Regions from separate parts of the Methylobacterium sp. WCS2018Hpa-22 genome, predicted to be linked through region 1. Evidence: riboswitches for the same ligand, from Rfam matches in the RefSeq annotation. Region 1 holds a riboswitch; each other region holds the start of a gene.
What was found. A riboswitch is a leader RNA that binds a small molecule or an ion and turns the genes downstream of it on or off. The one in region 1 is predicted to bind cobalamin.

Region 1 (3,700 bases):
TTGAACAGGCTCACCACGCGACGCTGTAGGCGACCTCGAACGAGCGCGGTCGCCCGAGGATCCAGTTGGTGCCGATCCCGTCCACGGCGTTGCCGCTGATCGCGTAGGTTGTGTCGAACAGGTTGTAGACGCGAAGGCTCAGGCGCGAGGCCGGGGTGACCTGATGGTCGAGGCCGAGATGGGCCAGGGTGTAGTCGGGCCGCGGCGCGGTGTTGGAGAAGTCGCTGAAGACCCGGCCGACATTCTGCAGCCCGATCCGCGCCTCCCAGTCGTGGGCGAAGGCCCAATTGAGCCAGACATTGGCGACGCGCTCCGGCACGTCGATGGGCTGGTTGCCCGCATAGGACACCGCTCCCTCCCGGAACTCGTCATATTGCGCGTGGAGCAAGGCGAGGTTGGCGTCGATGCGCCAGCCATCGGGCAGGCGCAGGGCGAGCGCCCCCTCCACCCCGTGCGAGGATTGCCGGCCGACCTGGGTCGAGACATTGGGCTGGCCCGGCACCGCCGAGATCAGGTTGTCCTTGACGATGCGGTAGCCCGCCACCGTCCATTCGAGGGCGCCGTTCAGCGCGAGGCCCTTAGCCCCGACCTCGACCTGTTCGCCGGTGGAGAGGTCGAAATTGGCGTTCGTTTGCGACAGGCTGATGAGGCTCCCCACCGGATCGGTGGCGGTGGCGTATTGCACGTAGAGGGCCGAATCCGGCGTCGGGTTGTAGACGAGGCCGAACCGGTAGCTCAGGGCCTCGAACGAGCGCGCGAAGGTGTCGCCGGTCTGCAGGTTACGCCGGTTCAGGGTCGGCGCGTCGAAACGCACGCCGGTAAGGAAGGAGAGTTGGTCGCTGAGGATCAGCCGGTTCTCGGCGAAGACCGAGGCCTGGTTGGTGCTGGTGGCATAGGCCGGGCTGGCGCGGCCATTGGCCGGGAACAGGCCCGGATCATAATTGAATGGATCGACGCCGGTGACGAGGCCGCCGCCCGCGCTGGAGAAGTTGTTGGTGTGGCGGAAATCCACGTGGTTGACGTCGAATCCGATGGCGAATTCGTTGCGGAAGCCGAACAGGTTGCCCTTGAAGGCCGCGTCGAAGCGGTTCCCGACCTGCTCCTGGTTGTGGTAGATTTCGGTATAGCTGGACCGGTCGATGAGGCCGGTGCCGCGATTGAAGCTGTATTGCTCCACATCGAGCCAGTGGCGCCGGCTCTGCAGCCGGTAGGCGGTGTTGCGGATGGTGATGTCGGCGCTGGGCGTCCACTCGGTCTTGAGCTGGGTCCAGTTGTCGGCCCAGACGATCTTCGCGCCGTCGACATTGTAGTTGTTGTTGCGCAGGGACTGGACGATCCGGCCATTGACCAGCGGCGTGCCCCAGTAGCGCGCGGGCTCCTGGTAGCCGAGATCATGGCTGAGCGTCACCGCGAGATCGGGGTTGAGCTGGAACAGCAGCGCGCCCGAGACCGCGAGGTTGCGGAAATCCCCGTTCGGGCTGGTCCAGCCGCCGTCGCGGTTGCCGCTGATATTGAGGCGGTAGGCCACCGCATCGCCGATGGGACCGCCGAGATCGACGGCGAGGCGCGCGAGCCCGTCCGACCCGGTGGCGGCGCGGGCGGCATGGATCGGCGTGAAGCTCGGTTTCTTCGAGACCACGTTGACCACGCCGCCGATGGCGCCGTCGCCATAGAGGACGGAGGCCGGGCCGCGCAGCACCTCGATCCGCTCCACGTTCCAGGTGTCGAACGGGAAGGTCACCGTGCCGGCGCCCACGAACAGCCGCGTGCCGTCATAGAGCTGCTGGATCGAGTTCGGGCCGGCGAAGCCCCGGCTGGAGAAGGCGCCGTTGCCGTTGCCCGGCGACGCGATGGTGGTGATGCCGGTGGCGTTCTGCGTCACCGCCTCGACCACCGTGTTCTGGCCCCGGATTCGGGCGGTCTCGCCGCTGATGACATCGATACTGGCGGGGGTCTCCAGCGGCGTCAGGCCGAGGCGACTGGCGCTGCGAGAGGGGGTCGAGAGGTTGAGCCCGACCGGGTTGGCGCGAGTCAGGCCGACCCCGCTCCCCTCCACGGTGAGCTGGTCGAGGGTGACGGCATTCTGGCCGATGGAATCCTGGGCGCGGACCTCGCCCGCGAGCAGGGTCGAGCCGAGGAGCGATGCGAGCAGGGCGGTGGCGCCGGCCGGGGAGATCCGCCCGGGGGCGCGGTGGGTGACCTGTGTGGGCATGTTCGTTTTGGCAAACCGGAGTAATCGCTGGCCGAATGCCGCGCCCCCTCTGCTAGATCGTATGTTATAACGTTACAATACGTCGAACCGGGCAAAATGCCTGCGCGGAGGACCAAACGGTCTCGCCGAGGGCAAGATGTGGAGCGAGTCTGCAATGGAAGGAACAGGGACGATCGGGCATCGCGGGCGAACGGCAGGCGCGGCTCAGCGCAGTGGCACGTCACCGCGAACGAAGCCGATCCCCACGCGAGCGCGGGCCCCGACACCCCACCAGGACACCCCGCCCGATGCGTTTCGCGTGTGACCACGACTGACGGCAGGTCTCCTGGCTCGCGGGTCGACGCCCTCTCATCGTCTTCCCAGAAGCCGGAGCCTCCAGTGACGTGTTGATGATGGGCTCGCCGCTTACAGTTGCGGGGGCAGCCGCGGCATCGGGCTCAAGACCCTCACCGCGTTCCCTTTTGATCCCCCGAAGGGGAACCGTCATCGTCAGGCTAGTCGAGGGCGAGAGACCGCGTCAACGACGTCACGGCAACAGCCCAAAAGAAAAGCCCCGGACCGTTCGATCCGGGGCCGATCTCATCGGATGCGTATCGCCTACCAGCGGTAGGTGACGGAGCCCGTCACGCGGCGGCCTTCGCCATAATTGCAGCCGACGAAATTGACCTGTTGCGAGCAGGTGCCGACATAGACGCGGTCCGTGATGTTGTTGGCCGCCACCTGGAAGCGCCAGTTCTCGTATGTGTAACGGAGCGATGCGTCGAAGAGGACGTAGTCCGGCACGCGGATGTTGTTCTGGGGATCGCCGAACGATTCCCCGATGTAGCGGACACCGCCGCCGATCCCGAGTCCGCGGAACATGCCGGTCTGGATCGTGTAATCCAGCCAAGTCGCGGCGGTGAAGTTCGGCACCTGGATCGGCCGCTTCCCAACCGCGCTGGGATTGCCGTCCGGCGCATTGTCCTTCGTCACTTCGGCCTGCAGGACCGTGAATGACGAGATGAGCTTCAGGCCGTCGAGGAGGTCCACGGTGGCCTCGCTCTCGAAGCCTTTCACCTCGACTTCGCCGTTCTGATAGAAGGCCTGCTGCAACGGGTCGCTGGGGTTAAAGAACAGGGCGTTGGTCTTCTTCGTGTTGAACACGGAGAAAAGAACCGAGGTGGCTTGGCCCGGCGGCTGGAACTTCACGCCGGCCTCGATGGTCTCGCCGATCTCGGGCTTGGCCGGGGTGATGTTGTAGGTGAGCGGCACCGCACCGATGCCGGGCACGACCGCGATCGTGCTGTTCTGGAGGAAGACCGGCAACACATTGAACGAGCGCGCGGCCGAGATATAAGGCGTCAGGCCGTTGTCGAAGAGATACGAGAGCCCGACCCGGCCGCTATAGGATTGCGCGTCCTGGTTCGCGCCGAAGCTCGTGGGAATGCCGTTCGGGAACGGGACGGCGTTGAGCATTTGGCGCACGGTATCGATGACCGGGTTCTGGGC
Region 2 (3,700 bases), on a different contig from region 1:
CGGCACCGGCGTCGTCGCTGTTCTGCACGATTTGACCCTCGCCGCACGGTTCTGCGACCGGATCGTGGTTCTGGGTGCGGGACGCCTCGTCGCTGACGGACGCCCGGACGTCGCCCTGACGGACCGGCTGCTCGCCGATGCGTTCGGTGTCACGGCGTGCCGTGGGGCCGGACCGGACGGAACCGACTATATCCTGCCCTGGAGCCGTTCAGGGCCACATACGGAGGACATCGATGCAGCCTTCCCCCACCAGCCCTGATGCTGTCGTAGCCCTCCTGCGCGAGGCATTGGCCGATCCGGGCACGGCCTGGAGCCTCGGCAGCTTCGGTGCCATCGCGGAGTTCATGCGCGATCCGGACGAGCCTGTCCTGGCCCTCCCTGACGATCGCCTGGGACTTGCGACCGCGCGCGGGGCCATCGCCCTGACCCCGAGTTCCGACCTGAGGCCAATCGCCTATGAGACCGCGGTCGCCTCGGGCTGGAACCACGCGGTCGCGCTTTGCCTGCCGGAAGCGACATGCACGATGAACCGGAGGACCGTGGTGACGGAACTCGGGCCCGACCGGAACGCCGCCCGGGTCGAGGATCGCGACGGCATCCTGTTTGACCTCGGCCTCGGCCTGCTCGCCGTGGATGCCTGTGTGCGGGTGCGCGATCCGGAGGCCGTCGAGCGGCTGCGGGCCGGCGTCGGCATGCCGTTGTTCGACCACGCCAACCCCATCGGGCCGCACCTCGTCGCCATGAGCCCGCACCGGGTGTTCCTGGCGCGGGTCGGACGCGTCGAGGTCTATGCCCCGATCCCCGGGTCCGGCGGCACCAGCCCCGAGGGTCCGCACACGCACGTGCTGCCGAAGCTCCTGCGCAGCGGTCGGACCCATGCCGCCACGACCCCGATCCCGGCGGGCTGGGTCCCCTGCGCCGGCCTGCACCCGGCACACCCCTACAAGGACATGATGGGCGAACGCATCGCCTTCGACGCCGGACGCTACGAAGCGTTCCAGGAGATGCTCGACCATTGGGGTGATCCGGAACTCGTGGCGATCAAGCACGGCGGGCCCGAGGCGCCCGGCCGCACGGTGTCGACCCGCCACGCCCAGGGCGCACGCCGGGTCGCCGAGGCCCAGGCTCGTTACCTGCGGGGCGAGATCATCGAGGCCACAGCAGGCGACGACGAGGATGCAGAGGCGGCGGCCTGACCGTGACCCGGACGGTGGCCGGCAGGAATCGTCCGGGGGCACCCCAGAGGGTGATCGGCTTGATCGGCTGCCCGGGCGCGGGGAAGACGACCTACGCTCGCCGCTTCGGACCTCTCGACGGCTGGGTCCACCTCACCCTCGACGACTTCCGGCAGACGCTCTGGCCGCCGCACCGGCAGGTCTACTGGGAACTCAGGCAGGGCTCACATGACGATGCGGCCCGGGACCTCCTGCACCGGGTCAAGGAAGCAGCCCTTGATGTCGCCCTGACGAACGGCTTCAGCGTGGTGATGGCGGACACACATCTCACCAGACCCGTGTTCGAGCGCGAGCTTGGGATCGTCGCCCGACACGGGCTCACCGTGGAGTGGAAAGTGTTCGACGTGCCGTGGGAGGTCCTGAAAGCCCGCAACGCGGAGCGTGGTCGGGTGGACCCGTCGCATCGCCAGCCGGATGAGGTCCTCCGGTTCACCTACGAGGTTTTCCAATCCCCGGACGCTTGGTGGCGTAGCTTGCCGCCGGAGCAGGTCGAGGTCCTGAGCTGACGGACGAAGTGAGCGATCCGTCTTCCCGAGTGTTGCCGGCAGGGCATAACCCCTCGTGCATTGCACTTGGTCCGTTGACGGACATGGGCGTCGGCATGGTACCTCGGCCGTGACGGTTCCTCCCCGGAGGATCAAAAGGGAACGCGGTGCGGGGGCAGCCCCAACGCCGTGGCTGCCCCCGCAACTGTAAGCGGCGAGCCCTTCGCCACCGACGTCACTGAGCGGCCTCGCTCGGGAAGACGGTGAAGGGCAGTGACCCGCGAGCCAGGAGACCTGCCGTCAGTCGTGGTCACACGCGAGACACGCTGGGCGGGGTGCCCCGGCGGGTGCGGAAGCATGCGCGTTGCGCGTGGTTCGGCCTCGTTCGCGGTGACGTGCCACTGCCGTCGCCCGAGGCCCATCAACGTGTCCCGTTCACCGTCCATCCCGCTGATGTCCGTGCTGGCCCTGTCCTGCGCGATCCCCACCGTCGTCGCAGCCCAGGGGGCGCCCTCGGGCGAGACCGCCGTGGTGCTCGACGCGCTCTCGGTCGAGGGGGCCTTCACCGCCGCGCCGACCTACCGGATGCCGGACCTCTACAGCGGCACTAAGACGGTGACGCCGCGCCGCGACCTGCCGCAGCACGTCGACGTTGTGCCCCGAGAGGTCCTGGTCGACACCGCTGCGACCCGGGTCGAGCGCGCCCTCGACTACGTGCCCGGCGTCGGCAAGCAGAACGATTTTGGCGCCCAGAACCTCGCCCTGTACTCGGTGCGCGGCTTCGCAACCCAGGACATTTTCCAGAATGGGTTCAACATCGCCCGCGGCTACAACGGCGCGCCCGACACCCAGAACGTCCAGTCCATCGAGGTCCTGAAGGGCCCGGCCGGCGCCCTCTATGGCCGCAGCGATCCGGGCGGGACCGTGAATATCCTCACCAAGCAGCCCGTAGCGCGACCCTTCGTCGAGATGGGCACTCTGTTCGGCAGCTTCGGCACCGCCCGCACCACGGTCGATGCCGGCGGTGCGCTGAGCGAGGACGGTAGCGTGCTCTATCGCTTCAACGGCGCGCTCGCCCGCCAGGACAGCTTTCGCGATTACGTCGACGGCGACCGCGTGCTCCTGGCGCCGGTGGTGAGCTGGCAGGTCACGCCCGATACCAAGATCACGTTCGAGGCGCAGTACCTGCGCAACCGCCAGACCTTCGACCGGGGCACCGTCGCGGTGAACAATCGCCTCGGCCTCGTCCCGCGCTCGCGCTTCTTCGGCGAGCCGGGCGACGATTCCGTGTCCGAGAGCGCGCTGCTGCAGGTGCGGTTGGAGCACGCCTTCAACACCGACTGGCATTTGCGGGTCGCCACCCATCTTAACACCGGTAGCCTCACCGGCCTGCAGACCGGCGCGACCGGGATCCTCGACGACGGGCGCACGCTGCTGCGCGAGTTCCGCCAGCACGACTTCACCTGGGGCGTCGCCATCGGCCAGGCCGAACTCGTCGGGCGCTTCGAGACCGGGCCCATCGCCCATACCCTGCTGCTCGGCCTGGAGCACGAGCGCTACAACAGCACCGAGAACCTCCAGCGCTCGACCCCTCGCGTCGACCCCTTCGCCATCGACCTGTTCAACCCCGTCTACGGGCAGGCCAAGCCCCCTTTCACGCGCCGCTACAGCGCCAGCGAGAACGTCGGCAACACGGCGGTCTACCTTCAGGACCAGATCGCCCTGAGCCCGGAATGGAAGCTGCTGCTGGGCAACCGCACCGACTTCTACAACCAGACCTTCCGGGACAAGGTCGCGAACGAACGGACCGAGCAGGACCGCACCGGCTTCTCGCCGCGAGCCGGCCTCGTCTACCAGCCGCTGTCGTTCCTGGCGCTCTACGGCAATGTCGCCGCCTCGTTCCGCCCTAACACTGGCTTCGACAGCGCGACGCGGCCCTTCGCTCCGGAGACCGGGTTCGCCTACGAGGTCGGGGCTAAG
Region 3 (3,700 bases), on a different contig from region 1:
GCGGCATTACGGCATCACACTCGGCAAAGCCGATTATGTGCCTCACATGTTCGCATATCTCCGGCCCGGATCACTGCCATCAGCATGACCGGAGAGCGGCTTGGCTGCCCGCAACCCGCTCCCATCCCTCTCAAAACCGCCCCGCCACCGTCAGCCGCACCGCCATCGGCTCCACCGGATGCAGATGCGTGTCGGCCACGCCGCCGGCCGGTTCCCCCCGCAGCCGCGACTCGTAGAAGTAGTCGATCTGGCTCGCCTTGACGTTGAGCAGGTTGAGGATGTCGAGCTGCACCGTGACGCCGTTCTCGAAGTTGTAGCCGATGCGGCCATTCACCAGCGTGGTCGGCTTCGAGCGGACGGAATTGTCCTCGATGAGCGGGCGCGGCCCGAAATAGCGAAGCCGCATCGTGCCGAACCAGCCGAGCGCCTCACCGAGGGTAAAGCCGGCCGCCGCGATGGCGGTGGGGGCGGCGGGAATGCGGCTCCCCGCTGGGTCGCGATCGGCGAAGCGCGCATGGGTGACGGTGAGGTCGGCATCGAGAGCGAGCCAGGGCGTGACCGCGTAGTGGTTGGTCCACTCGATGCCGGTGCGCCGGCTCGGGCGGCTCGGCTCGGTGGTGCCGGCATCGCCCACGAACAGGTTCTCGGAATCGAAATCGAGCTGGAACAGCGTCACGGTCGATTCGAGACCGGCGATGGAGCGGTTGCGCAAGCCCACCTCCGAGCCCACCGAGCGCACCAGCAGGGGCACCCGGTCGAGGGGGAACAGAGGGTTGCCCGGATCGACCGTGATGGTCGCGCCCCGCGCGTCGTTGGAATGGAAGCCCTCGCCGTAATTCACGAACAATTCGGTCTCGGCCCAGGGGCCGAACACGACGCCGAGCTTAGGGCTGACGATGCCGTCCCGCGCATGGCCTGAGTTCAACGGATTGTTCGATCTCACGGTGGCGTCGTAGGCATCGGCGCGGAGGCCGACGCTGGTGCGCAGCCACTCGGTCCAACGCAGGCGGTTCTCAAAGTAGAGGGCAGCGCTGCCCTCCTGCACGCGGTCGTCGCGCACGGTGGAGAGGGAGGTGCGCGCCCGCGTGTTGAACAGTCCCACATGGATGTCGTCGAACCGCGCCTGCACGCCGATTTCGTTCTCCATGGGCAGGCCGAACAGCTCACCCTTGAACACCCTGGCGATCTCGCCGCCGGCGACGGTGCGGCTGTCGAGCTGGCGGAACTGGTCGCCGTTGACCGGGTCGTTGAGGAAATAGGTGAAGTTGTTGAACAGGTTGAGGTTTGAGCGGATGACGTAGGCGCTGGCGCGGGTGACGCCGCCGTCGTCCGACCGGCTCCAGCGGCCCGACAGGGAGAAGCGGCTGGCATCGCCGCCATCGCTCGGATCGAGAGTGCCGAAGCGGCCGATCACGCCTTCGGAAATGGCCCGCTGCGGAACCTGGTTCGTCGCCGTCCAGCGGTTGGAATAGGCCATGCCGGTGAGGGAGAACCCGTCGAGGGCGGTGCCCTGGCTGTAGCGCAGCACGCCGTTGAGCTTGCGGATGTCGTCCGGCACCACCCATGGGCCGTCATAGACCTGAGCCTCGCCAGCGGCGAGGAGCGTCCCCTCCCCGAGGGGTGCGGAGGCGATGGTGAGCGCCCGCTTGTAGCCGAAGCTCCCGAGGGAGGTGAGCGCGAGAGGGCGGGGCACCGCGTCGATCGTGTCGATCCGCACCGATCCGGCGGAGGCGAAATCCCCGTCACGGGCGAAATACGGGCCCTTGTGGAACTCCACCGCGCCGACGAGTTCGGGAATGAGGAAGTTGATGTCGGCATAGCCCTGGCCGTGGCCATGGGTGCGCATGTTGGCCGGCATGCCGTCGATGGTGATGGCGATGTCCGTGCCGTGGTCGAGGTTGAAGCCGCGCAGGAAGTACTGGTTGGCTTTTCCTTCGCCGGAATGCTGCGTGACGATGAGGCCGGGCACGGCTTCCAGCACCTCGCCGGGGCGGGTCACCGGGCGATCGTTGAGGGCCCTGCCGGTGATGACGCCCGAACTCGACGTCAGCGCGGGAGCGGACAGGGCGCCGAACGCCTCGGCCCCGCCGGTTCCACCAGTGGCCCCGCCGAGACCGGGACCGGCCGCTGCAGGGGGCGGGCGCATGTCGGCGGCCACGGAGAGTTCGTTGAGGGTCGCCTCGGCGGTGGTTGCCGTCCCGGACTGAGCAAGAACCGGCGAGGCGGATGCCAGGAATCCGAGGGCGAGGAGTGGGGGAACGAGACGGGCGGACACAGGCGGAGACCTCGGGCAACGGCAGTGGCACGTCACCGCGAACGAAGCCGATCCCTACGCGAGCGCAGGCCCCGACACCCCACCAGGACACCCCGCCCGATGCGTTTCGCGTGTGACCACGACTGACGGCAGGTCTCCTGGCTCGCGGGTCGACGCCCTCTCATCGTCTTCCCAGGCCCGAAGACCCAGTGACGTGTTGATGATGGGCTCGCCGCTTACAGTTGCGGGGGCAGCCGCGGCATCGGACAAAACGTCCTCACCGCGTTCCCTTTTGATCCCCCGAAGAGGAACCGTCAGTCTCAGGCTAGGTCGGCCGCGACGAGAGGGTCAATTGCGAGATGATCCCGCACCGATCATCGCCGCTGCCCTGTCGCATTGCAGCAACGTCCGGCGTCAATCCGGTAGAGCGTCGAGGTTCTTCGGCTCCTCGATGCGGCGGCCGTTCTTCTCGGCCCGGAAGCGCTTGCCCATCTCGTAGGCCGATTTGCGCATGCGCATGATCCCGCCGAGCGGCCGGTGCGCGGCCAGCCCGTGCCAGGGGCTGAACGACAATCCGTCATCGACATAGGCGGCGCGGGCCTCGCTCCAGCTTGCCTGCGGCGCGGCGGTGAGGGTGGCGATGGTACGGTAGGGGCTCGCGGTCTCAGGCCAGACCACGGAGGCGTCCTCCACCGGCATGTCGTCGAGGTTCAGGCACAGCTGTGCACGCAATTCCCAGGTGCCGCCGTGGATGCTGAAATGCGCCATCACCGCCTCGCGGATTGCGTTGGCGGCACTCGTGTCGTCGAGCGGCTTGTTCGCCAGCGCCCTCATTTCGGGAGAGACCGGGACGAGGGAGATCTTGGCGATGTGATCGCCGAAGCGCAGCGGGACCTGACTATAGAAACTGTCGCCGAGGAGATGCGTCTCGGGCTGCCCACCGAGGATCGCCAGGGTCGGGCTCGGCGAACCGGTGGTCGCGACGACTGCGCTCTGCACGCCCCGAAGCGCCGCCGAAGCAGCCTTCTTGAGCCCTTCCGCCCGGTCCGTGGTCTTGGCGAGGAGCTTCAGCGTCGCGAGGAACGGCTTCGGTCCCGGCGCCGAGAAGGCCGGCCCGTTGACGAGCACGAAATCCTGCGTGGCATCCCCTTCCGATCCTTCGAGACGCTCTCCCTCGACACCGAGGACCTTGATCGCCACGCCGCGCGGGGTGGAGACGCTGTCGTCCAGGATGTCGCCCGGAATGGTCGAGAAGCGCATCACCACGGGGTAGCGCCCCGGCTTCGCGAACAGGCCCTGCGCCAGTTCAGGGGACAGGTCGGGCGCCACCTCCAACTCGGCCCTCAAGGCGCCATGCGCCTTGGCATGGACGCTGCGGATGGCATGGCCGCCATGGGCGAGGGTCGTCTCGCTGATGGAGCGCATGGTCTCGTTCAGGGCCCGGCT

Region 2: it holds a riboswitch for cobalamin, as region 1 does, so the genes downstream of both, RQI43_RS02250 (TonB-dependent siderophore receptor) here and RQI43_RS23370 (TonB-dependent receptor) in region 1, are expected to answer to the same signal.
Region 3: it holds a riboswitch for cobalamin, as region 1 does, so the genes downstream of both, RQI43_RS14750 (TonB-dependent receptor) here and RQI43_RS23370 (TonB-dependent receptor) in region 1, are expected to answer to the same signal.

Annotation. Positions count from the first base shown of each region.
Region 1 is NZ_JAVTJA010000026.1:30,199-33,898, reverse strand. Features, by position in the region: gene RQI43_RS23375 (PepSY domain-containing protein) at 1-17, opposite strand, end outside; gene RQI43_RS23370 (TonB-dependent receptor) at 11-2,212, opposite strand; cobalamin riboswitch at 2,510-2,712, opposite strand; gene RQI43_RS23365 (TonB-dependent siderophore receptor) at 2,810-3,700, opposite strand, start outside.
Region 2 is NZ_JAVTJA010000001.1:473,591-477,290, forward strand. Features, by position in the region: gene RQI43_RS02235 (ABC transporter ATP-binding protein) at 1-259, shown strand, start outside; gene RQI43_RS02240 (DUF6925 family protein) at 234-1,196, shown strand; gene RQI43_RS02245 (AAA family ATPase) at 1,247-1,741, shown strand; cobalamin riboswitch at 1,838-2,037, shown strand; gene RQI43_RS02250 (TonB-dependent siderophore receptor) at 2,147-3,700, shown strand, end outside.
Region 3 is NZ_JAVTJA010000010.1:86,366-90,065, forward strand. Features, by position in the region: gene RQI43_RS14745 (DUF1993 domain-containing protein) at 1-88, shown strand, start outside; gene RQI43_RS14750 (TonB-dependent receptor) at 131-2,275, opposite strand; cobalamin riboswitch at 2,385-2,585, opposite strand; gene RQI43_RS14755 (catalase family protein) at 2,669-3,700, opposite strand, start outside.